4 regions of the Pseudomonas sp. MF6755 genome follow, and region 3 is predicted to be linked to each of the others. Evidence: predicted binding sites of a transcription regulator. Region 3 holds the regulator's gene; each other region holds the start of a gene.
What was found. The regulator sigma-54, encoded in region 3, starts transcription at its own class of promoters, with help from an activator protein. The targets are predictions, from matches to a motif close to ANTGGCATNNANNTTGCTNT.

Region 1 (5,836 bases), on a different contig from region 3:
CCAAACCCAAGAGCGTGCCCTTGCTGCCGCCGATGTTTGGCGAAAAGCCCACCGACGACAGTGCGTTCCAGATCAACGGCCGCTTGCTCAGCAATGAGATGAAGCTGCAACTGCGTAACGATGAGCGCCGTGATGTAGAAGGTGCCGCGCTGGATTTCGAATTCAAGCAATAAAACTGTGCAGCCACAGGTGACCCAATACGCCGACCATCTGTCGCAGACTGGTCAGTCACGTTTGTTTTGTGCGAAAAACCCCTGTTGGACCATTTTAAAACGGCTGTTTAAGGGCGTACTCTAGCCCGGCCATCCCTATTGAGTCGTCGAGGACCTGCTGTGCATGAAATGCCGTGAAGGCTGTGGCGCATGCTGCATCGCCCCCTCCATCAGTTCACCGTTGCCAGGAATGCCCCAGGGCAAACCGGCAGGCGTTCGCTGCCTGCACCTGTCGGTCGAACAACTGTGCCAGTTGTTCGGTCAACCGGAACGGCCAGCGGTGTGCAGTGATTTCAAGGCGGATCTGGAGGTCTGTGGCAACGACCAGGCCGACGCGATCCGGCTGATCGGCTGGTGGGAACAGATGACGGCGGCTTGATGGGCTTTACTATTGGAACTTCAACAATAAGGAATACAACAATGGGTTCGCTGAAACGAATGGCTGTGCTGTGCGGTTTTACTGTGTTGTTTGCTGCCACTGCCCAGGCTGAGAATTGGCAAGTCGCCAAGGATGAAGACGGTATCAAGGTGTCCCTGAGCGAAATTGCCGGCTCCAAGTACAAGGCGTATCGCGGTGTGACTGTAATCAAGGCGCCGGTCGCCAAGGTCCAGGCGCTGCAGGAAGACGTGGCTGGCGCTTGCGCGTGGATCCACGAATGCAAATCCCAGAAACTCGTCGACAAGAAAGGCGACGAGGCCTGGACCTATACCCAGTTCAAGGCGCCGTTCCCTGTGACGGATCGTGACTCGTATATCCATGTCACGACCACCAAGGATGCCGATGGCACCGTCACCCGCAAGTTGCAGGGTGTACCGACCTACAAGCCGGAAGAAAAAGGCTACGTGCGAGTCGCCCAGGTTGATGGCTTCTGGAAACTGGTGCCCAAAGGCGCCAACGAGACTGAAGTCACCTACCAGGTGCACACCGAGCCAGGTGGCAGCGTGCCGTCGTGGCTGGCCAACAAGTTCGTGGTGGACGCGCCGTTCAACACCTTGAAAGCCTTGAAAGAACACGCTGAAAAATAACTGCAACTGATCAGGTGTCTCTGGCCTTGAGTGGAACGTTTGGCGAGCCCTCAAGGTCCAGATAGAGGTAAGCCCACCTACGGGTTTTATCGAGGAGGCACCGATGCCGAAGTGGAATGTTTCTTTCATCAACGACCGTGGCGAGCCGGTAGTCGAGCAATTCGACTGCGAGCATGAGCCGACGCTGGAAGAAGCCGCACAGATGGTGCGCGTGCGTGTGTCGCCGGTGTTGGAAAAGCTGGACCTTAACGATCTCGCCGACCGTGTTCCCGATCCCACGGTCAAGAGCCTGCATGATCAAAATGGTATCAAGGACCTCAAGGTCGAACCCGCGGCCTGAACATTTTCTATAGACCCTTCAAGCGCCTCTGGTGGAGGTGATAGCTTCGCGCTACTCTGCAACGGAGATCAGCGAATGAATCGCTAAGGTCTGGTCTTGTCAGCTACATGCTTGTTTTCCAGCGGTGTTGTTACTGCCGTAGTCCCCGCGCCAGTAGGGCGCGGGCTTCGGGAAGCACGGAAAGTCTATCCATCGGTTTGAGGAGGACGTTTCATGAGCACAGCCTATCAAGAAGACATCAGCACCAACGTTCTGCGCCGCATGAAAGAAGGCGGCTTCGACTTCTCACGTTTTCACCCCATCGAGTTCTACGCCATTTTCCCGGATGAGGAACGGGCGCGCAGGGCTGCGGGTCGATTTCGTGGGGAATCCCTGAATGCCCAGGTCAGCGCGCGCGACGATGGCGCCTGGTACTTGGAACTGAGCAAAATCATGTTCGCAACCTACGACGGCATAGGAGACTTCGAGCAGGACTTTGAGGCGGTGGTCGAGCCCCTGGGCGGGATCATTGAAGGATGGGGCGTCAAGCAGGAGGTGCGTGGGTTACCCATGTAGTTGGTTTTTTATGAGCAGCGCAGCGTATCGGCTGACCTTTGGGTCGGCCGATTTTGTTTGGGGGCTGTCGGAACATGCACTGGTTTTGTTACGCGCAAAAAAAAGCCACCCGAATAGGGTGGCGTAAAGGGAAGCTCGAGGGAGCAGATCAGTACACGAAGTAACACAGTACCGCTTGCACAAAGGGTTTTGCTGTAGGACATGTCCTGTTCAGCTGATGGAAGCGATTATCTACAGTGCCGACCGGGCAGTGAAATCAACTCTGGCTATGCTGTTGATAGTCAAATACCGCCTTGTAATGACGCGTGCGGCGTGACACCGGGCGTTCCTGCGCACCAGGACGGTGCGACAGGAATTTTCCTGTTATCCAACCCATTGATTACTAAGTGTTTATGCCGCTGGCACGGGCCTTGCGAAGGTTCTGGCGTCCGGGTGACAAGGAGTACGGCATGATCCGCACTTATTACGATGAAATGTACGATGGGGCAGGGCAGGTCCGCCCCCATTACCGCGAGTTTGCCCGCTGGTTGGCCGACACTCCCACCGAACTGCTGGCTCAGCGCCGGCGCGAAGCCGACTTGCTGTTTCACCGGGCGGGGATCACTTTCACCCTCTACGGGGACGAGTTAGGCACTGAGCGCCTGATTCCCTTTGACACCATCCCCCGCAGCATTCCGGCCAGTGAATGGCGAATTGTCGAGCGTGGCTGCATCCAGAGGGTCAAGGCGCTGAACATGTTTCTCACCGACCTGTACCACGAACAACGCATCATCAAGGCCGGCATCATCCCCGCCGAACAGGTATTGGCCAACGAGCAGTACCAGTTGGCAATGCAGGGGCTGAACCTGCACCGCGATCTGTATTCCCACATCTCCGGGGTCGACCTCGTACGCGATGGCGACGGCACCTACTACGTGCTGGAAGACAACCTGCGCACGCCCAGCGGCGTCAGCTACATGCTTGAAGACCGCAAGATGATGATGCGCCTGTTCCCTGAGCTGTTCGCCGCGCAGCGCATTGCGCCCATCGATCATTACCCCAACCTGCTGCTCGATACCCTGAAAAGCTCCAGCCCCCTGGATAACCCCAGTGTGGTGGTGCTGACACCGGGGCGTTTCAACAGCGCGTTCTTCGAACATGCCTTCCTTGCCCGGGAAATGGGCGTGGAGTTGGTGGAAGGCGCGGATTTGTTCGTGCGCGATGACCGCGTATTCATGCGCACCACTGATGGCCCCAAGGCAGTGGACGTGATTTACCGCCGCCTTGATGACGCGTTCCTCGACCCGCTGGCTTTCAACCCGGACTCCATGCTCGGTGTGCCCGGCCTGCTTGCTGCCTATCGCTGCGGCAATGTGGTGCTGGCCAATGCCATTGGCACCGGAGTCGCCGATGACAAATCGGTCTACCCGTTCGTTCCTGAGATGATTCGCTTCTATCTGGACGAGGAACCGATCCTGCAGAACGTTCCGACCTTTCAATGCCGCAAGCCTGACGAGTTGTCCCACGTACTGGCGAACCTGCCCGACTTGGTGGTCAAGGAAACCCAAGGCTCCGGCGGCTACGGCATGCTGGTAGGCCCTGCGTCCACCACCGCTGAAATCGAAGCCTTCCGTGCGCGCATCAAGGCCAAGCCCCACGCCTATATCGCGCAGCCGACCCTGTGTTTATCCACTTGCCCCACCTTTGTCGAAAACGGCATTGCCCCGCGGCATATCGACCTGCGTCCGTTCGTGCTTTCTGGCAAGGAAACCCGTGTGGTGCCTGGCGGCCTGACCCGCGTGGCCCTGCGCGAGGGTTCGCTGGTGGTCAACTCGTCCCAGGGCGGCGGCACCAAAGACACCTGGGTGGTCGAGGAATGATGCCATGTTGAGTAGAACTGCCTCGGATTTGTACTGGATGTCGCGCTACCTGGAACGTGCCGAAAACCTCGCACGCATGCTCGATGTCAGCTATTCGCTGTCGCTGATGCCCCAGGATGGGCGCGGCGATGGCCTGCACGAATTGGCTATGCCGTTGCTGATCACCGGTACCCTGGAGGATTACCACGAGCGCCACGGCCAGTTGGATGCCGAACGCCTGCTGCACTTTTTTGCGCTGGATGCGGCCAACCCAGCCAGCATCTACAGCTGCCTGGGCGCTGCGCGGGCCAGCGCCCATGCGGTGCGTGGTCGAATTACCGCCGACATGTGGGAAAACATCAACGCCACTTGGCTGGATATTCGCGATATCGCCCAGCAGGGGTTGAGCCGCTACGGTATGAGCCGGTTTTGTGAATGGGTCAAGGAGCGTTCCCACCTGTTTCGAGGCGCCACCTACGGCACCATCATGCGTAATGATGCCTTCCGTTTTATCCGCCTGGGCATCTTTATCGAGCGCGCCGATAACACCCTGCGCTTGCTGGATGCGCGCTACGAAATGGCTGGTGACCAGGCAGCGGCGGTCAGCGATGGCACGGCTCACGCGTACTACCAATGGAGTGCGTTGCTGCGCGCGTTGTCGTCGTTCGAGGCGTACACCGAGATCTATCGTGATGCCCCGGGTGCTCGGCAAGTGGCTGAACTGCTGCTGTTACGCGCCGATGTCCCGCGCTCGCTGCGGGCTTGCACTGAAGAGATCGACCAGATCCTCGCCAGCCTGCCCGGTCTTAATGGCCGCCCGGCCCAGCGCCTGGCCGCCGAGATGGACGCGCGCTTGCGCTTTACCGCGATCGACGAAATCCTCGAGGAAGGCCTGCACGCCTGGCTGACCGACTTTATTCCTTTGGTTCGCCAGTTGGGCGATGCCATCTACAGTTCCTACCTGGAGGCGGCATGAGACTCTCCATCAGCCACGAAACCACCTACCACTATGAGGACCAGGTGCGCGCCAGCATCCAGTACCTGCGCCTTACACCCCATGACAGCGAGCGCCAGCATGTGCTGAGCTGGCAACTCGACCTGCCGCGTCCGGTGCGAGCGCAGGTGGACCCATTCGGCAACATCCTGCATGTGTTGACCCTGGACGAACCCCACGATGCCATCATCATCGGCGCCCGGGGTCAGGTGGAGATCGACGAATTACGCGAGGCCGAGCACGAAAGCCAGTCTGCCTTTCCGTTCCTTCGCTGTACGCGCCTGACCGAGCCCGACGATGCCCTGCGCCAGTTTGCCGGGCAGCACTGCCACCAGCGCCGTGACCGTACGGCGCTGATCGACCTGATGCAGGCGTTGCACCATAAGATGGTCTACACGCCGGGGGCGACCGAAGTCGACACCTGCGCCGCCCAGGCCTTCGCTGGTGCTGCGGGCGTGTGCCAGGACCACACGCATGCGTTCCTGGCTTGCGCGCGCAGCCTGGGCATTCCTGCGCGGTATGTATCGGGGTATCTGTACACCGAAGACAGCACGCACCTGGCCAGCCATGCCTGGGCCGAAGCCTGGCTGGATGATGCCTGGTACAGTTTTGACGTGACCAACCAACTGGCCCGGCCGGAGCGGCACTTGAAACTGGCCGTGGGCCTGGACTACCTCGACGCCTGCCCGGTGCGCGGCATGCGCCGTGGGGGCGGGCATGAGCAGATGCATGCCAAGGTGTTCGTCGCACCGACGGTGGTTTCAGTGCAGCAGCAATAACCTCCAGGTCCACACAGATCAAATGTGGGAACTGCGCCAGGGTTAAGGTTGTTGTTTGCGCCCCGCCATATGCTGCAAATACCCCAGCAGCA
Region 2 (5,836 bases), on a different contig from region 3:
GACTTTACGAGCACCGCCATGATCACGGTGCTCGCCCAGATAAACACCTTGCCAAGTCCCTATTGCCAAGCGGCCGGCCTTGACCGGCAAACTCAGCTGGCAGCCCAGCAGGCTGGCCTTGAAGTGCGCCGGCAGATCATCCGGACCTTCGTCGTTGTGTTCGAACCCTGCACGCCCTTGCGGCACCAGCGAGTTGAAAAAACGCTCGAAGTCACGGCGAACCGCCGGGTCGGCATTCTCGTTGACAGTCAACGAGGCCGAGGTGTGCTGCAGCCACAGATGCAACAGGCCCACACGGCACGCCTTTAATTCAGGCAAGCCGGCAAGCAACTCGTCCGTCACCAGGTGAAAGCCCCGGGGCTTGGCCCGCAGGGTAATCAGGGTCTGTTGCCACATACAGTTCTCCGCCCGTCGGCGCGCATTCTAGCGCGCTCTGGGAAAAAACAAAGTGCCGAATACGCCTTCCTAGCTGTAAGACATTTGCACCCTTGAAAATGCCGTGTGGAACCCATCACAAAGTCGACAAAAAACCCATACACCTTTAGCCAAAGACAAACTCCAGGCAAAAAAATGCCCGGCAATCCGGGCATGTTTTTTTCGCGTACTTACAAGTTGTAGCCGCGCTCGTTGTGTTGCGCCAGATCGAGGCCAACCGCCTCTTCCTCTTCAGTGACGCGCAAGCCCATGACCATGTCCAGCACCTTGAGGATGACAAAGGTCACGATCGCCGTGTAGATCACGGTGAAGCCGACGCCTTTGCACTGGATCCAGACTTGGGCAGCAATGTCGGTCACGGTGCCGAAGCCACCCAGTGCCGGGGCTGCGAACACACCGGTAAGGATCGCACCGACGATACCGCCGATACCGTGCACGCCGAAAGCGTCCAGGGAGTCATCGTAGCCCAGCTTGCGCTTGAGGGTGGTGGCGCAGAAGAAGCACACCACACCGGCGACCAGGCCAATCACCAGGGCGCCCATCGGGCCCACGGTACCCGCGGCAGGCGTCACGGCGACCAGGCCGGCCACCACACCCGAGGCAATGCCCAGTGCGCTTGGCTTGCCGTGGGTGATCCACTCGGCAAACATCCAGCCCAGTGCCGCAGCTGCGGTGGCGATTTGAGTGACCAGCATCGCCATGCCTGCAGTGCCGTTGGCCGCTGCTGCGGAACCAGCGTTGAAGCCGAACCAGCCGATCCACAGCATGGCCGCGCCCACCAGGGTGTAACCCAGGTTGTGCGGTGCCATTGGGGTGGTCGGGAAGCCTTTGCGCTTGCCGAGCACGATACACGCCACCAGGCCAGCCACACCCGCGTTGATATGCACGACGGTGCCGCCGGCGAAGTCCAGCACGCCCCAGTCCCACATCAGGCCACCGTTGCCGCTCCAGACCATGTGTGCGATCGGCGCGTAGACCAGGGTGAACCAGATAGCCATGAAGATCAGCATGGCGGAGAACTTCATACGCTCGGCGAAAGCACCGACAATCAGCGCTGGAGTGATGATGGCGAACGTCATCTGGAAGGTGATGAACACAGCTTCCGGAAACAGCGCCGCAGGCCCGGTGATGCTGGCCGGGGTGACACCCGCCAGGAACGCCTTGCCCATGCCGCCGACGAAGGAGTTGAAGTTGACCACACCCTGTTCCATACCGGTGGTATCGAACGCGATGCTGTAGCCGTAGACGACCCACAGGATGCTGATCAGGCCAGTGATGGCGAAGCACTGCATCATCACCGACAGAATATTCTTGGAGCGGACCATGCCGCCGTAGAACAGCGCCAGGCCTGGGATGGTCATGAACAGCACCAGTGCGGTGGCGGTCAGCATCCAGGCGGTGTCGCCGGAGTTGAGGACTGGAGCAGCCACTTCATCTGCCGCCATGGCCAGGCTTGGCATTACGATGGACAGCAGGGCTCCGAGCCCTGCGAATTTACGCAGAGTCATATTGTTTTCTCCTGGGGCGTTGGGGTTTGGCGGCTTAGATTGCGTCGGTATCGGTTTCGCCGGTACGGATTCGAATAGCCTGTTCCAGATTGACCACGAAGATCTTGCCGTCACCGATCTTGCCGGTGTTGGCCGCCTTGGTTATCGCCTCGATAACCCGGTCAAGATCCTTGTCGTCAATGGCGACATCAATCTTCACCTTCGGCAGGAAATCGACCACGTATTCCGCGCCGCGATACAGCTCGGTATGACCCTTCTGCCGACCGAAGCCCTTGACCTCAGTGACGGTAATGCCCTGCACGCCGATCTCGGACAGTGACTCGCGTACATCGTCCAACTTGAACGGCTTGATGATGGCAGTGACTAGCTTCATGAAAACTCTCTCCCGAATTGGTGGACTTGCCCCAGGAAAACAAACCCGTCTCAAGTCTAAGCGCAGTGCCTGGCTTTGTAACGCATCGTCGCCTCGGCATTTGCCGTTGCGACGCCAGCGAACCACTGGTGACGAAACCTGTATCCCTGATCCGTCAGCGCACTGCATTCGTCACAGCGACTGCATCAGTGCATGGGTCATGATCGTCTAAGCAGAAACCTTGCCAGCTCCGTAAAAATCACTGAAATCAATCCTTTGCCTACTTTTACCCACCCACGGGGCGTTTGCGTGGCCTCAATGCGCATCAAAACAGTGCGCGGCCGCCCGTCACTATGCGCGAAAAGCGTGCGCCTGCGGCCGTGAAAGGACTATAGACGCTGCGTGGTACACTGCCCGCCAACAGTTTTCCGGAATATTTCCCATGCTCGCGCCCAAAGACCTCCTCGACGCCCTGAGCGGCCACGCCTCTCGCCTGTTCAGCGGCGACACCCCGCTGCCCCGCAACGAAATCGAAAGCCAGTTCAAGGCATTGCTGCAAAGCGGCTTCAGCAAGCTCGACCTGGTGAGCCGGGAAGAGTTTGATAGCCAAATGGTGGTGCTGGCCCGCACGCGTGCGCGGTTGGAGAGCCTGGAGGCGAAGGTGGCGGAGTTGGAAGCCAAGTTGACGCCACCCGCCGCTGAATAAACGCGGTCAGTGTGGGAGCTGGCTTGCCTGCGATAGTATCGCCTCAGTCTTTCTGATACACCGAGGCGTCTGCATCGCAGGCAAGCCAGCTCCCACATAAAGCGCTGCGAACGACTCCGGATACGTTCTGTAAAACCTCCCCCGCCTCGCTCTTCCCCACCTCGTCTACCCTTGAAAAACCCGCAGGAAGCGGCCTCTCTTTCAAGGAACGAGCATGTCCCTCGCCATCGTCCACAGCCGCGCCCAGGTCGGCGTCGAAGCCCCTGCCGTCACCGTCGAGGTCCATATGGCCAATGGTTTGCCATCGTTGACGCTGGTGGGCCTGCCGGAAACGGCAGTGAAGGAAAGCAAGGACCGCGTGCGCAGCGCCATCCTGAACTCAGCGCTGCAATACCCAGCCCGCCGCATCACCCTTAACCTTGCGCCTGCCGACTTGCCCAAAGACGGCGGGCGTTTTGATTTGGCGATTGCCCTGGGGATCCTCGCGGCCAGCGTGCAGGTGCCGGCGTTGATGCTCGATGACGTGGAATGTTTGGGAGAGTTGGCCCTGTCCGGCGAGGTACGGGCGGTGAAAGGTGTGTTGCCGGCAGCGCTGGCAGCCCGCAAGGCCGGGCGCACCGTGATAGTGCCACGCGAAAATGCCGAGGAAGCCTGCCTGGCGTCGGGGTTGAAAGTGATTGCGGTGGATCATTTGCTGCAGGTAGTGGCCCACCTGAACGGGCATGTGCCGATTGAACCGTACAAGTCCGATGGCTTGCTGTATTTAAACAAACCTTACCCGGACCTGAGTGAAGTGCAGGGCCAATTGGCAGCCAAGCGCGCTCTACTGATCGCGGCGGCAGGCGCACATAACCTGTTGTTCAGCGGGCCACCGGGCACCGGCAAGACCTTGCTTGCCAGTCGGCTACCGGGCTTACTGCCACCGCTGAGCGAGCAGGAAGCCCTGGAAGTCGCCGCGATCCAATCGGTGGTCAGCCTGGCTCCGCTGAGCCATTGGCCTAATCGCCCGTTTCGTCAGCCACACCATTCGGCATCCGGGCCGGCGCTGGTGGGCGGCGGCTGTGACATTTGGAAATAGATGCAACTAATCGGAAATAGATGCAACTGACAGCACGAAAGTCATAACGACTGATTTCTCAGAACTTTGACTAAACAGGCATTTCAATAGCTGGTCAGACAACCCAGAAAATCGCGTTCTAACGGGCACATACCTGCTCTTCACGGACAAAGAACAGGCAGTTTGGAGTTGTGTACGGCAAACGCCCGATGTACGAACGGCCATGAGGCGTTTTCGGTGGCGCTAGCGAAGGTGGCCTCTATCGCGCAAACGTTGATTGAGAGGCACGTGTCCTTAGCTCTGGCAACAGCGAGATTAATGCCAGTACACCTAGGCCAGCGCCAACCCAAAGCGCCCCCTGTAGCCCCAAGCCAGCTGCAATACCCCAGCCGCCGATCCACGAGCCCGCCATAACGCCGAGCATGATGCATGCCGTATGTACGGAGTTGACCAGCATGTTGTTATGTCCAACACGTGCCCCGCGGGTAATTAGGGCTGGGTTCATCGAAACACCGGTCAGGCCGATTACCACCAGTGCCACGATCGCGACGGCTTTGATTTGGCCGAACAAAGCAAAGATCACCATTGCAGCAATTGCTGCCACCAATCCGTACGCGATGACACTGATAGTATGACGGTCGGCCAACCTGCCAACGATATTGTTGCCTACCAGCGTTGCAAGACCGTAGACCACCAGCAGAGCGGGAACGATTGCCGCCGAAAAACCGCTAACTTCTGTCAAGATCGGCACAAAATAGGTGAAGCCCGCAAAGGTTGCACCGATCAGCAATAGGCTGGTGGCATAGACTTCCCACAGTTTGCCGTTTCTGAACACAGCCAGCTCTGAACGTAATGACGAAACGCGGGGAGGCGCCGGAAGCGGCGGCATTAGTTTTATCACCAGCAGCCCGACTAGCATGGCCACAACAGCCACCGCCAGGAAGCTGATACGCCAACCGAACCAGTCGCCAACCAGCGTTGCCGCCGGTAATCCGAGGACGGTCCCCACCATCAGGCCACCCAGTACCATTGACGAGGCACGCCCAAATAAATGGCTTTCCACCAGTTCCGAACACGCTGTCAGGGCGACACCAAAAAATGCCGCAGACGCAATTGCCGTGACGAGCCGTGCGACCACCATGATTTCGTAGCCCGGCGCCAGCGCGCCGATAATCTGCCCAACCACAAATAGACCAATCAAACCCAGCAGGGCTTTCTTGCGAGGAACAGCGAGCAGCGCGACGGTCAGCAACGGCCCCCCAAAGGCCATGGCGCCAGCATAGATTGTCACCAAATACCCCACGGCAGCGTATGAAACACCGAAGTCGCTCGATAACTCGGGCATTAAACCGGCCACCATGTACTCGCTGGTGGTGAGGGCGAAGATTGCAGCGCCTAGTACATAGATTATCAGGGGCATAATATTTCAACCTCGAACAATTTGGTCATCAATCCGTGTGATTTCACGCCATCGGTCTCGCAGCAAATCAGTGCGATTTGCAAAGCCCTTCAATGCGGATTGCAACCCGCTCCTTTGGGTAAAACCGTGGCGCAGTGGGCAAACAAGTTTGAGCTAGTGCGAATAATTGTCAGGCCACATTCCGTCAATAGCGAGTGCAGTGCTGCCTTTGAATAGGACCTTGAGTAAAAACCATCGACACCGGTGAAAATCATGCCGTCAGCCTGCGAATGGCGCTCTAGCCTCTCCACCCCGCACTTGAGGTAATAACGCTGTCTGACGCTGCTCGCCTCGAGACTGTCTCCAAATACACAAATCA
Region 3 (5,836 bases):
TGGGCAGGTTGCGGGCATCGATAGACACGGCGACCAGCGGTTGTGCCAATTCGGTGTGAATCAGGGCGCGCTCCGCCAGCTCGGGCAGCAGGCCGGCGGGCAGGTTGTCGATGCAATAGAAACCGTTGTCCTCAAGAACGTTGAGGGCAGTGCTTTTACCTGAGCCGGAACGGCCGCTGACGATGATCAAACGCATGATTACTGCCCGCTTTGTTCATCCAGGACGACCTGATACAGCGCCTCATTGCTGCTGGCACTGCGCAGTTTTTCGCGTACTTCCTTGCGGTCGAGCATGCTGGCGATCTGCCGGAGCAGTTCCAGGTGCGCATCGGTGGCGGCTTGCGGGACCAGCAGGACGAACAGCAGGTCGACCGGGGCACCGTCGATGGCGTCGAAATCAATAGGTTTTTCAAGGTGCAGCAGCGCACTGACGGGCGTTTCGCAACCTTGCAGGCGGCAGTGAGGGATGGCGATACCGTTGCCAAAACCGGTCGAACCGAGTTTTTCACGGGCAATCAGAGCCTCGTACACATCTTGCATCTCCAGCGCAGGCACTTGGCTGCTGATCAGGTTGGCAATTTGCTCGAGGGCTTTCTTCTTGCTGCCGCCCGGCGCGTTCACAAGTGAACGGCCGGGGGTCAGGATGGTTTCAAGTCGGATCATGGGGGGAGAGTTAACGACCTGTGCCTTGTAGCAGGCTCAGATTCTTTTCCTTATGCTTTTTGAGTTGGCGGTCGAGCTTGTCGGTGAGCAAGTCAATCGATGCATACATGTCTTCATGCTCGGCATTGGCAACCACTTCGCCACCGGGGATCTGGAGGGTCGCTTCGATTTTCTGCTGAAGCTTGTCGACCTTCATGATGACCTGAACGTTGGTGATCTTGTCGAAATGGCCTTCAAGTTTCCTCAGCTTCTGCTCGACATAGTCGCGCAGTGGAGGGGTGACTTCTACATGGTGTCCACTGATGTTGACTTGCATACAGCTTCTCCTTCGTTGCCAGTGCATAAAGCGGCAGGCAAGACGCCTGCCACTGGAACGCTGTGGCCTGCCCGTCACATCAAACGCTTACGCTCGCTGGAAGGCGCGATCCCGAGGGACTCGCGGTACTTGGCGACGGTTCGACGGGCGACCTGAATGCCTTGTGCTTCCAGTAAACCAGCGATCTTGCTGTCACTCAACGGCTTTTTCTGATTTTCCGCGGCAACCAGTTTTTTGATGATCGCGCGGATCGCCGTGGACGAGCATTCGCCGCCTTCCGAGGTGCTGACGTGGCTGGAGAAAAAGTATTTCAGCTCATAAATACCCCGTGGGGTATGCATGAATTTCTGCGTGGTCACCCGGGAAATTGTCGACTCATGCATACCGACTGCTTCGGCGATGTCATGCAGTACCAGCGGTTTCATCGCTTCGTCGCCGTACTCCAGGAAGCCACGTTGGTGCTCGACGATCTGGGTAGCCACTTTCATCAGCGTTTCGTTGCGGCTTTGCAGGCTCTTGATGAACCAGCGCGCTTCCTGCAACTGGTTGCGCATGAAGGTGTTGTCGGCACTGGTATCGGCGCGGCGCACAAAACCGGCGTATTGCGGATTGACGCGCAGGCGTGGCATCGATTCCTGGTTCAACTCCACCAACCAGCGTTCGTTGTCTTTGCGCACGATAACGTCGGGGACCACGTATTCGGCTTCGCTGGACTCGATCTGCGAACCCGGACGCGGGTTGAGGCTCTGCACCAGCTCGATGACCTGGCGCAAGTCGTCTTCCTTGAGCTTCATGCGGCGCATCAGTTGGCTGTAGTCGCGACTGCCCAGCAGGTCGATATAATCGTTGACCAGGCGTTGGGCTTCGGTAAGCCACGGCGTCTTGGCCGGCAATTGGCGCAGTTGCAACAGCAGGCACTCGCCGAGTGTGCGGGCGCCAATCCCGGCGGGCTCGAATTGCTGGATGCGGTGCAGGACGGCTTCGATTTCGTCCAGTTCGATATCCAGTTCCGGGTCGAAGGCTTCGAGAATCTCGTCGAGGGTTTCGTCCAGGTAACCCTGGTTATTGATGCAATCGATCAGGGTAACTGCGATCAGGCGATCGGTGTCTGACATGGGCGCCAGGTTCAGTTGCCACAACAAGTGGCTCTGCAGGCTCTCACCCGTGGAGGTGCGGGTGGTGAAGTCCCACTCGTCATCATCATTGCTTGGCAGGCTGCTGGCGCTGGTCTGGTACACGTCTTCCCACGCGGTGTCCACGGGGAGTTCGTTGGGAATGCGGTCGTTCCATTCGCCTTCTTCCAGGTTATCCACCGTAGGGGCGGTTTCCTGATAGGAGGGCTCCTGCACGTCGGGGTTGGGTTTTTGCTCGATGTTGTCAGCCAGCGGGTCTGCATTATCGAAGTCGTCGCCTTCTTCCTGGCGTTCGAGCATCGGATTGGACTCCAGGGCCTCCTGGATTTCCTGTTGCAGGTCCAGGGTCGACAATTGGAGCAGGCGGATGGCCTGTTGCAGCTGAGGTGTCATCGTCAGCTGCTGGCCCATTCTCAGGACTAGCGATGGTTTCATGGCAGGGGCTTAACACCTTATTCGCCGGCGCAATGCGCCATCCACGACAGGGCGCGTGAGCGCCAAACATAAGCAAATTATATGCCTGATCTCGGGGCCTTTGCCTAGAGCGCGGTAACAATAAAAAAACCAAGGTTTCTATTGACTCCTGCGCGCTCCGGGGAAAGGCGCGATACCACTGTGTCTACAGGCGGAACTCGTGACCCAGGTACACTTCCTTGACCAGTTCGTTAGCGAGGATCGTCTCGGCATCGCCTTCAGCAATCAACTGACCATCATTGACGATATAGGCGGTTTCGCAGATATCGAGGGTCTCGCGCACGTTGTGGTCGGTGATCAGAACACCAATGCCCTTGGCCTTGAGGTGGTGGATGATCTGCTTGATGTCGCCCACCGAGATCGGGTCGACGCCGGCAAACGGTTCGTCCAGCAAGATGAACTTCGGCGCAGTCGCCAGGGCGCGGGCGATTTCTACGCGGCGACGCTCGCCACCGGACAGGCTCATGCCGAGGTTGTCGCGAATATGGTTGATATGGAATTCCTGCAGCAGGCTTTCCAGCTCTTTGCGGCGACCATCGCGGTCGAGTTCCTTGCGGGTCTCGAGAATCGCCATGATGTTGTCGGCAACCGACAGTTTGCGGAAGATCGACGCTTCCTGGGGAAGATAGCCGATACCTGCGCGCGCACGACCGTGCATCGGCTGGTGGCTGACGTCCAGGTCGTCGATCAATACGCGCCCCTGATCCGCCTGGACCAGCCCGACAATCATATAGAAGCAAGTGGTCTTGCCGGCGCCGTTGGGGCCGAGCAAGCCGACGATCTGGCCGCTGTCGATCGACAGGCTGACATCGCGTACGACCTGACGGCTCTTATAGGCCTTGGCCAGATGCTGGGCTTTCAGGGTTGCCATTACTCGGCCTTCTTCTTCGGCTGGATAACCATGTCGATGCGTGGGCGAGGTGCGGTGACCTTGCTGCCGTTGGCACGACCCGCCTGTGCGACCTGGGTCTGGGTGTTGTAGACGATTTTCTCGCCTTCGGTCGAGTTGCCGTCAGCACTGAGGACCTTGGCCTGGTCGATCAGGACGATGCGGTTTTGCTGGGCGTGGTATTGGATGGTCTTGCCATAGCCCTTCATCGGGCCAGGGTCTTTGGCTGCTTGCTGCTGTTCGAAGTAAGCCAGATTGCCCACCGAGGTCACGACATCGATATCACCGGTCTTGGTGCGCGTCAGTGTCACCGTGTTGCCGGTGATCTTCATCGAACCCTGGGTGATGATCACGCCACCGGTGTAGGTTGCGACACCTTGCTTGTCATCGAGCTGCGCATCGTCAGCCGAGATGTGGATCGGTTGCTGGCTATCGTTCGGCAGAGCCCAGGCGCTCACGCTTCCCAGTGCTGCGCCCAGACCGAGCAAAATAGGGAGGGTTTTAACGAGCCTCATACTGTCCTCTTACGTTCGATAGCAGGTGTATCCTGCTTTCTTTCAAATACGCTTTCATTCCCTTGCCGGTCGATACACCGCCAGCGCCGTCGATTCTAACGTCTTGCTCGGTCTGCGCATATTGCTTCTGTGGGAATACGGTCATGCGACTGCTGGTAATGACGGTGTCGCGGTTCTGCGCGTCTGTACGTGCGATGCGCACCGAGTCGATCAGTTCAACTTCGGTGCCGTCCGGGTTGACCTCGCCACGCTTGCTGGTGACGTGCCATGGAAACTCGGTGCCGCGATACAGGTTCAGGTCCGGGTTGGTCAGCAGGCTGACCTCGGAGGCTTTCAAATGCTCGACCTTGTCAGACGTCATCTCATATTGCACCTTGCCGTCGGGCAGGTACTGAATGCTGTAGGCATTGGTGGCGTAATAGTCGATGACACCTTCGTCAACCTGTGCAACAGGCTTGTCGAGAAAGCGCTCCGGGCTGATATTCCAGTAGCCCACCGCCAGGAGCAGCGCGGCGATGACCCCGAATAGCAGGAAGTTGCGAATCTTTTTGCTCAGCATATAACGCTCTATAAGTAGGCGGCGTGGGCCGCTTCAAGACTGCCTTGGGCACGCAGGATCAACTCGCAGAACTCGCGTGCGGCACCTTCGCCGCCACGGGCGGTGGTGATGCCGTGGGCGTGTTCGCGCACAAACGCCGCAGCATTCGCGACGGCCATGCCCAGGCCCACCCGACGAATCACCGGCAGGTCCGGCAGGTCGTCACCCAGATAGGCGACCTGTTCATAGCTTAGGTTGAGTTGGCCAAGAAGCTCGTCCAGCACCACCAGTTTATCCTCGCGGCCCTGATACAGGTGAGGAATCCCGAGGTTTTGTGCGCGACGTTCCACAACCGGTGTTTTACGACCGCTGATAATCGCCGTTTGCACGCCCGCCGCCATCAGCATCTTGATGCCCTGGCCATCGAGGGTGTTGAACGTCTTGAACTCGCTGCCGTCTTCGAGAAAGTACAGGCGGCCATCAGTCAGCACGCCATCAACGTCGAAAATCGCCAACTTGATGTTTTTACCGCGTTGCAACAGATCGCTGGTCATTTACATCACTCCTGCGCGCAGCAAGTCGCCAAGGTTAAGGGCTCCGATCGGACGATCATCATTGTCGACGACGATGAGCGCACCGATTCGGTGGTCTTCCATGATTTTCAGCGCTTCAGCCGCGAGCATTTCAGCGCGGGCGGTCTTGCCGTGAGGTGTCATCACCGCGTCGATGGTCGCGGTGTGGATATCAATGGTGCGGTCCAGGGTGCGACGCAGATCGCCGTCGGTGAATATTCCAGCCAGGCGACCATCGGTTTCGAGGATTGCCGTCATGCCCAATCCCTTGCGGGTCATTTCCATCAGCGCATCCCTGAGCAGGGTGCCGCGTGGAACGCTCGGCAGTTCGGCGCCGGAATGCATGACATTTTCCACTTTCAGCAGCAAGCGACGGCCCAGGGCGCCACCTGGATGGGAGAACGCGAAGTCTTCAGCGGTAAACCCGCGGGCTTCCAGCAGCGCCACGGCCAGGGCATCGCCCATTACCAGAGCGGCGGTGGTGGAGGAGGTGGGTGCCAGGTTCAGCGGGCAGGCTTCGTGGGTCACATGCACGTTCAGGTTAACGTCAGCGGCCTTGGCCAGCGTTGATTCCGGGTTGCCGGTCAGGCTGATCATCTGAATGCCCAGGCGCTTGATCAACGGCAACAGGGTCACGATTTCGTTGGTGGTGCCGGAGTTGGACAGCGCCAGGATCACGTCCTCCTTGGTGATCATGCCCATGTCGCCGTGGCTGGCTTCGGCCGGATGCACGAAA
Region 4 (5,836 bases), on a different contig from region 3:
AAATCAATGACCATGTTGAAAAAACCTCTGGGTATTTGGACGCTTGCCATGTTTTCGGCCATACCCGGACAAACTTTAGGCTCGATTGACAATAAACCTGTACAGCCAGACATCCAACGCACAGTGTAGGAAAAGCGAGCGTGTGATTCCAGTAATCTATAACGCTACCTCGACCTGGCCTGGCGCCGTGACCCGCGCCTTGATCACTCGATTGGAGTTGAGATTCTTGACGCGAATCTGTTCGCTCATGCCGCCGTTGGACAGCGCTTCGCCCGGCATCCTCACATTCAGCCCGCCGCTGCTTGCGGAAATGACGACCTGGTCACCCTTGCGAATGACTTCGGCCTGTTCCAGATGAACCAATGTCATGACTTGATCAGTGACCATTGGTCGCGTGAGTTTCTGTCCAATAGCCTGGTCCACTGAGGTCAAGTAGCCCTGGCTGATCAGGCTGATGTCTCGCTCGCGCAGGGCCACATCCTCAAAGGTAATGATGCCGGTGCGCTTCAACGGTCGCGCCACCACCACAACGTCGCGAAACAGTTTGACCTGAGCCGGCACAAACACCGTCCAGGGTGAGGCGCCTTCGCAGCGTACCTTTACCGTTACGCGGCCTATGGGTTGGGCGGGGCTTTCCAGGGTGGCCGTCAATTCCTTGTCGCACATCGGCATGCGCAAACGCGGGTCCAATTGGTTGACTTGGATTTCATACCGGCCTGGTGTCTGCGTGGTCGCCAGATAATCTTCTACAGTGAACTCAAGAAAGCCCTGGGTGACGCCGATAAGCATATCAGGCAGGGTGACGTTGTCGGCGCGGGTCGTGACGCCCAGGCCCAAGGCAAGCAGCGCCATCGTAGCGCAGAGAAGACTGCGGTACTGTGAGCGGCTAATGCGTCGGGAAACTGTCGTTTTAATATCCATACTCAATAAATAGCAAAGCTCGTGCCGTTTAGTGTTGGGTACGCGTCGTACCCCTAGGATTTAGGAGTCTGGGCATGGCAGGTGTAATGGATTCAGTAAACCAGCGTACACAGCTGGTAGGGCAGAATCGCCTGGAGTTGTTGCTTTTCCGCCTGGATGGCAAGCAGTTGTACGGCATCAACGTGTTTAAAGTGCGGGAAGTGCTGCAATGTCCCAAGTTGACGATAATGCCCAGGTCCAATCCGGTGGTGTGTGGCGTGGCCAACATCCGTGGCGCGACTATTCCGATTCTTGACCTGGCACTGGCTACGGGTTCCGCCGGTTTGCAAGACCGCCAGAACCCGTTTGTGATCATCACCGAGTACAACACCAAGACCCAGGGTTTCCTGGTGCGCTCGGTGGAACGTATCGTCAATATGAATTGGGAGGAGATTCATCCGCCACCCAAGGGCACTGGGCGTGATCACTACCTTACTGCAGTGACGCGGGTCGATAACCAGTTGGTGGAAATCATCGACGTGGAGAAAATCCTCGCCGAAGTGGCACCGACCTCGGAAACTATCTCCGTCGGCGTAGTGGACGCCGAGACCGCACACAAGGCCGTGTCCCTGCGCGTGCTGACGGTGGACGACTCCTCGGTAGCGCGCAAGCAAGTCACGCGTTGCCTGCAAACCGTCGGTGTCGACGTGGTGGCCCTTAATGATGGTCGCCAAGCCTTGGATTACCTGCGCAAGCTGGTGGATGAAGGCAAGAAGCCAGAAGAAGAATTCTTGATGATGATCTCCGACATCGAGATGCCGGAAATGGACGGCTACACACTCACGGCCGAGATACGCAACGATCCACGCATGCAAAAATTGCATATCATCCTGCATACTTCGTTGTCGGGAGTATTCAATCAGGCAATGGTCAAGAAAGTCGGTGCTGATGACTTCCTGGCCAAATTCCGTCCTGATGACCTCGCATCCCGGGTAGTCGACCGGATCAAGGCAGCAGATCACGGCTAGGGGATGTCCCCCGGCGGTCACACGATTTAAGAGGCGGTATCAGTGTCTACGGGTAATTTGGATTTTGAACAGTTCCGGGTCTTCCTGGAAAAGGCCTGTGGCATATTGCTCGGTGAAAACAAGCAGTACCTGGTATCCAGCCGTCTCAACAAGCTGATGGAACAGCAGGGCATCAAGTCCCTGGGTGAGTTGGTCCAGCGGATCCAGGGGCAGCCGCGCAGCGGGCTCAAGGAGATGGTGGTCGATGCCATGACCACCAACGAAACCTTATGGTTTCGTGATACCTACCCCTTTGAAGTGCTCAAGAACAGAGTGCTGCCGGAAGCCATCAAGGCCAGCCCGGGCCAACGTTTGCGAATCTGGTCGGCGGCCTGTTCCTCGGGGCAGGAACCGTATTCGATCTCGATGTCCATTGACGAGTTCGAACGTACCAACATGGGCCAGTTGAAGGCCGGCGCGCAGATTGTCGCCACGGATTTGTCCGGCACCATGCTGACCAACTGCAAGACCGGTGAGTATGACAGCCTGGCCTTGGGCCGTGGTTTGTCCCAAGAGCGCCTGCAACGCTACTTTGACCCGAAAGGGGCAGGGCGCTGGGCGATCAAGGCCCCGATCAAGAACCGTGTAGAGTTCCGCTCGTTCAACCTGCTCGATAGCTACGCCAGCCTGGGCAAGTTCGACATGGTGTTCTGCCGCAACGTGCTGATCTATTTCTCGGCCGAAGTGAAGAAAGACATCTTGTTGCGCATCCACGGCACGCTCAAGCGCGGGGGCTACCTGTTCCTCGGTGCTTCTGAAGCGTTGAACGGACTTCCGGATCACTACCAGATGGTCCAGTGCAGCCCGGGGATCATTTACCAGGCCAAGTAAGCCGTACGCGATCAAAAATGTGGGAGCGGGCTTGCTCGCGAATGCGTTCTGTCAGTCAGAGATAAGTTGACTGACCCTCCGCATTCGCGAGCAAGCCCGCTCCCACATTTGTTATGCGGCAGTCCTCCTGAAAGCGGCAACTCCTTATTGCCGCTTTACTGGCGCCACGCGGAAATCGCTTGCCGCTTTTCTGGCATCGCCGCCGGCAACTCCCCTCGAAACCCTTGATATACGGGCTCCCGCAAGATTGGCATGCACCTTGCTATAACCCTGCTAACGAACAGCAGGTCAGCCTAAAGGTTTCCGCCATGAGCATCAGCTTCGATAAAGCGCTCGGTATCCACGAACAAGCCCTGGGTTTCCGCGCCCAGCGTGCCGAAGTCCTGGCCAACAACATTGCCAACGCCGATACCCCGAACTACAAGGCTCGGGATCTGGACTTCTCTGCCGTGCTCGCTGCACAACAGGACAAGACCAAGAACGGCACCTTTGCCTTGAACATGACCAACAGCCGTCATATTGAAGCGCAGGGCCTGGGCAATGGTGACGAGTCGCTGCTGTATCGCACGCCGATGCAGCCGTCGATCGACCAGAACACAGTGGACGCCCAACTGGAGCAATCGAACTACGCCGAGAACTCGGTGAACTTCCAGGCCAGCTTCACCCTGCTCAACAGCAAATTCAAAGGGCTGATGTCAGCCCTGCGTGGAGAGTAAGCCATGTCCCTGTCCAGTGTTTTCAATATTGCCGGCAGTGGCATGAGCGCGCAGACCACGCGTTTGAACACCGTCGCCAGTAACATCGCCAACGCCGAGACCGTGTCTTCGAGCATTGACCAGACTTACCGCGCCCGTCACCCGGTGTTCGCCACCATGTTCCAGGGTGGCCAGGGCGGCGGCAGCGATTCGTTGTTCCAGAACCAGGATGCAGCCGGCTCCGGTGTGCAAGTGCTGGGTGTGGTCGAAGACCAGAGCAACCTTGAGGCCCGTTACGAGCCGAACCATCCTGCCGCGAACGAAAAGGGGTATGTCTACTACCCCAACGTCAACGTAGTCGAGGAAATGGCTGACATGATTTCCGCCAGTCGCTCGTTCCAGACCAACGCGGAAATGATGAACACCGCCAAAGCCATGATGCAGAAGGTCCTGACTCTGGGTCAGTGATAAGGGGCGCCAAATAATGGCCATCGTTGATACGTCTAACAACACAGCAGTCCAGGACCTGTTCAATTCCAAGGTCAAGGACGCTTCGAACAATGTATCGAATGTTTCCAAAGCTGCCACTGGCAACCAGTCGCTGGGCAAGGATGCATTCCTGCAGTTGCTGGTCACCCAGCTGAAAAACCAGAACCCGCTGTCGCCCCAGGACAACGGCGCGTTTGTGGCCCAGCTTGCACAGTTCAGCAGCCTGGAAGGCATCAACACCCTGAACGACTCGGTGAATAACATCTCCAGCAACTTCAGCTCGTCGCAAGCGCTGCAGGCTTCGTCGCTGGTGGGGCGGTCGATCATCACCCAGACCGACAAGGCCATGGTCGATACCAGCAAGAGCATGACCGGTTCGGTGGCGGTGACATCGGCGGTGGGCAACGTCTCCGTCAAGATCACCGACAAAGACGGCAATGTCGTGCGCACCGTGGACATGGGCGCGCAGAGTGCCGGCAGCCAGAACTTTATCTGGGATGGCAAGAACGACAAGGGCGAGGTTGCTCCAGCTGGCACCTACACCTTCAATGCAACTACCAAAAATGACAAGGGTGAACCGTTAGCCCTGGCCACCTCGCTGCCAGCTACGGTCACCAGCGTGACCCTGAGCAAGACCGGCGGCGAAATGCTGCTCAACCTTGCAGGCGGCATGGGCAGCGTCAAGCTGTCGCAAATTCAGACTATCGGTACATAGAGCCGGCTAAATACGGCAGAGGGAGAGAAACATGTCTTTTAATATCGGCCTTAGCGGCCTCTATGCGGCCAACAAACAACTGGACGTGACCGGCAACAACATCGCCAACGTCGCGACCACTGGCTTCAAGTCATCCCGTGCGGAATTCTCGGACATCTACGCGGCTTCCAAGCTCGGTACCGGCCAGAACAGCATCGGCAACGGTGTGAACCTGGCGGCGGTGTCCCAGCAGTTCACACAGGGTGACGTCAACGGTAGCGGTGGCATCCTTGACATGGCGATCCAGGGCGGTGGCTTCTTCGTGCAGAAGGGCAGCGACGGCTCGCTGGAGTACACCCGTAGCGGCGCATTCCGCGCGGACAAAGACGGCTACATCACTAACAATACCGGTACCTCGCGTCTGCAAGGTTATGCTGCGGACGAGAATGGCAAAATCACCAAAGGCGGCCTGGTCGACCTGCAACTGAACCTGGCGAACCTGCCACCGAAGGCGTCTACCAAGGTGGACTCTTCCAGCAACCTGAACTCTTCGTCGCCGGTGATCGATCAGTCCAAGAACCCGTTTGATCCAACCAAGTCCGAAACCTTCACCACGCAATACGGCACCACCTTGTACGATTCCCAGGGCAACGCACACCCGATGGTGCAGTACCTGGTGAAAACCGATGCCAACCAGTGGCAGGCCTACACCTTGATCGATGGTCGCAACCCTGATGGTTCGGCGCCTACCGGTACCGGTGCTGGGGTGACGGCGCCAGTGCCGTCGACCTTGAGCTTCGATGGTGCCGGTAATCTCAAGAGCATCGTGACCGGCGGTGTTGCCGGTAACACCTTGACCATCAAGGATTGGGTACCTGGCACGGTGACCGATGGCGTATGGAAGCCTAACGATGCGACGGCGAACAAAGACGGCATCGCCATCAATATGGGCACCGTCACTCAGTACAACTCGGCCAGCTACCGTAACCCTCCGGTCACCGATGGTTATGCCACCGGCCAGATCACCGGCCTGAAGATTGATGGCAGCGGTGTGCTCTTCGCCACCTTCAGTAACCAGCAAAGCAAGGCCATCGGCCAGATTTCCCTGGCCAGCTTCAATAACGAGCAGGGCCTGCAGCCGGCCGGCGGTACGACCTGGA

Region 1: the regulator sigma-54 is predicted to act here: its motif matches at 2,531-2,550, upstream of JFT66_RS03805 (circularly permuted type 2 ATP-grasp protein).
Region 2: the regulator sigma-54 is predicted to act here: its motif matches at 2,525-2,544, upstream of glnK (P-II family nitrogen regulator).
Region 4: the regulator sigma-54 is predicted to act here: its motif matches at 3,045-3,064, upstream of flgB (flagellar basal body rod protein FlgB).

The regions. Positions count from the first base shown of each region.
Region 1 covers NZ_JAEKDA010000002.1:296,965-302,800, reverse strand. Annotated here, with positions in the region: gene JFT66_RS03830 (hypothetical protein) at 1-173, shown strand, start outside; gene JFT66_RS03825 (YkgJ family cysteine cluster protein) at 337-591, shown strand; gene JFT66_RS03820 (START domain-containing protein) at 633-1,238, shown strand; gene JFT66_RS03815 (hypothetical protein) at 1,342-1,578, shown strand; gene JFT66_RS03810 (ribonuclease E inhibitor RraB) at 1,792-2,133, shown strand; gene JFT66_RS03805 (circularly permuted type 2 ATP-grasp protein) at 2,583-3,992, shown strand; gene JFT66_RS03800 (alpha-E domain-containing protein) at 3,997-4,947, shown strand; gene JFT66_RS03795 (transglutaminase family protein) at 4,944-5,744, shown strand; gene JFT66_RS03790 (c-type cytochrome) at 5,787-5,836, opposite strand, start outside.
Region 2 covers NZ_JAEKDA010000024.1:58,645-64,480, forward strand. Annotated here, with positions in the region: gene JFT66_RS26440 (secondary thiamine-phosphate synthase enzyme YjbQ) at 1-396, opposite strand, end outside; gene JFT66_RS26445 (ammonium transporter) at 606-1,943, opposite strand; gene glnK (P-II family nitrogen regulator) at 1,978-2,316, opposite strand; gene JFT66_RS26455 (accessory factor UbiK family protein) at 2,738-3,001, shown strand; partial or broken gene JFT66_RS26460 (YifB family Mg chelatase-like AAA ATPase) at 3,216-4,061, shown strand; gene JFT66_RS26465 (MFS transporter) at 4,318-5,478, opposite strand; gene JFT66_RS26470 (class I SAM-dependent methyltransferase) at 5,568-5,836, opposite strand, start outside.
Region 3 covers NZ_JAEKDA010000006.1:221,296-227,131, reverse strand. Annotated here, with positions in the region: gene rapZ (RNase adapter RapZ) at 1-196, opposite strand, end outside; gene ptsN (PTS IIA-like nitrogen regulatory protein PtsN) at 199-663, opposite strand; gene hpf (ribosome hibernation-promoting factor, HPF/YfiA family) at 674-979, opposite strand; gene JFT66_RS09825 (RNA polymerase factor sigma-54) at 1,054-2,547, opposite strand; gene lptB (LPS export ABC transporter ATP-binding protein) at 2,732-3,457, opposite strand; gene lptA (lipopolysaccharide transport periplasmic protein LptA) at 3,457-3,990, opposite strand; gene lptC (LPS export ABC transporter periplasmic protein LptC) at 3,977-4,549, opposite strand; gene JFT66_RS09805 (KdsC family phosphatase) at 4,558-5,082, opposite strand; gene JFT66_RS09800 (KpsF/GutQ family sugar-phosphate isomerase) at 5,083-5,836, opposite strand, start outside.
Region 4 covers NZ_JAEKDA010000002.1:360,267-366,102, reverse strand. Annotated here, with positions in the region: gene flgM (flagellar biosynthesis anti-sigma factor FlgM) at 1-14, opposite strand, end outside; gene flgA (flagellar basal body P-ring formation chaperone FlgA) at 157-921, opposite strand; gene JFT66_RS04130 (chemotaxis protein CheV) at 996-1,928, shown strand; gene cheR (protein-glutamate O-methyltransferase CheR) at 1,971-2,798, shown strand; gene flgB (flagellar basal body rod protein FlgB) at 3,107-3,514, shown strand; gene flgC (flagellar basal body rod protein FlgC) at 3,518-3,961, shown strand; gene flgD (flagellar hook assembly protein FlgD) at 3,978-4,697, shown strand; gene flgE (flagellar hook protein FlgE) at 4,729-5,836, shown strand, end outside.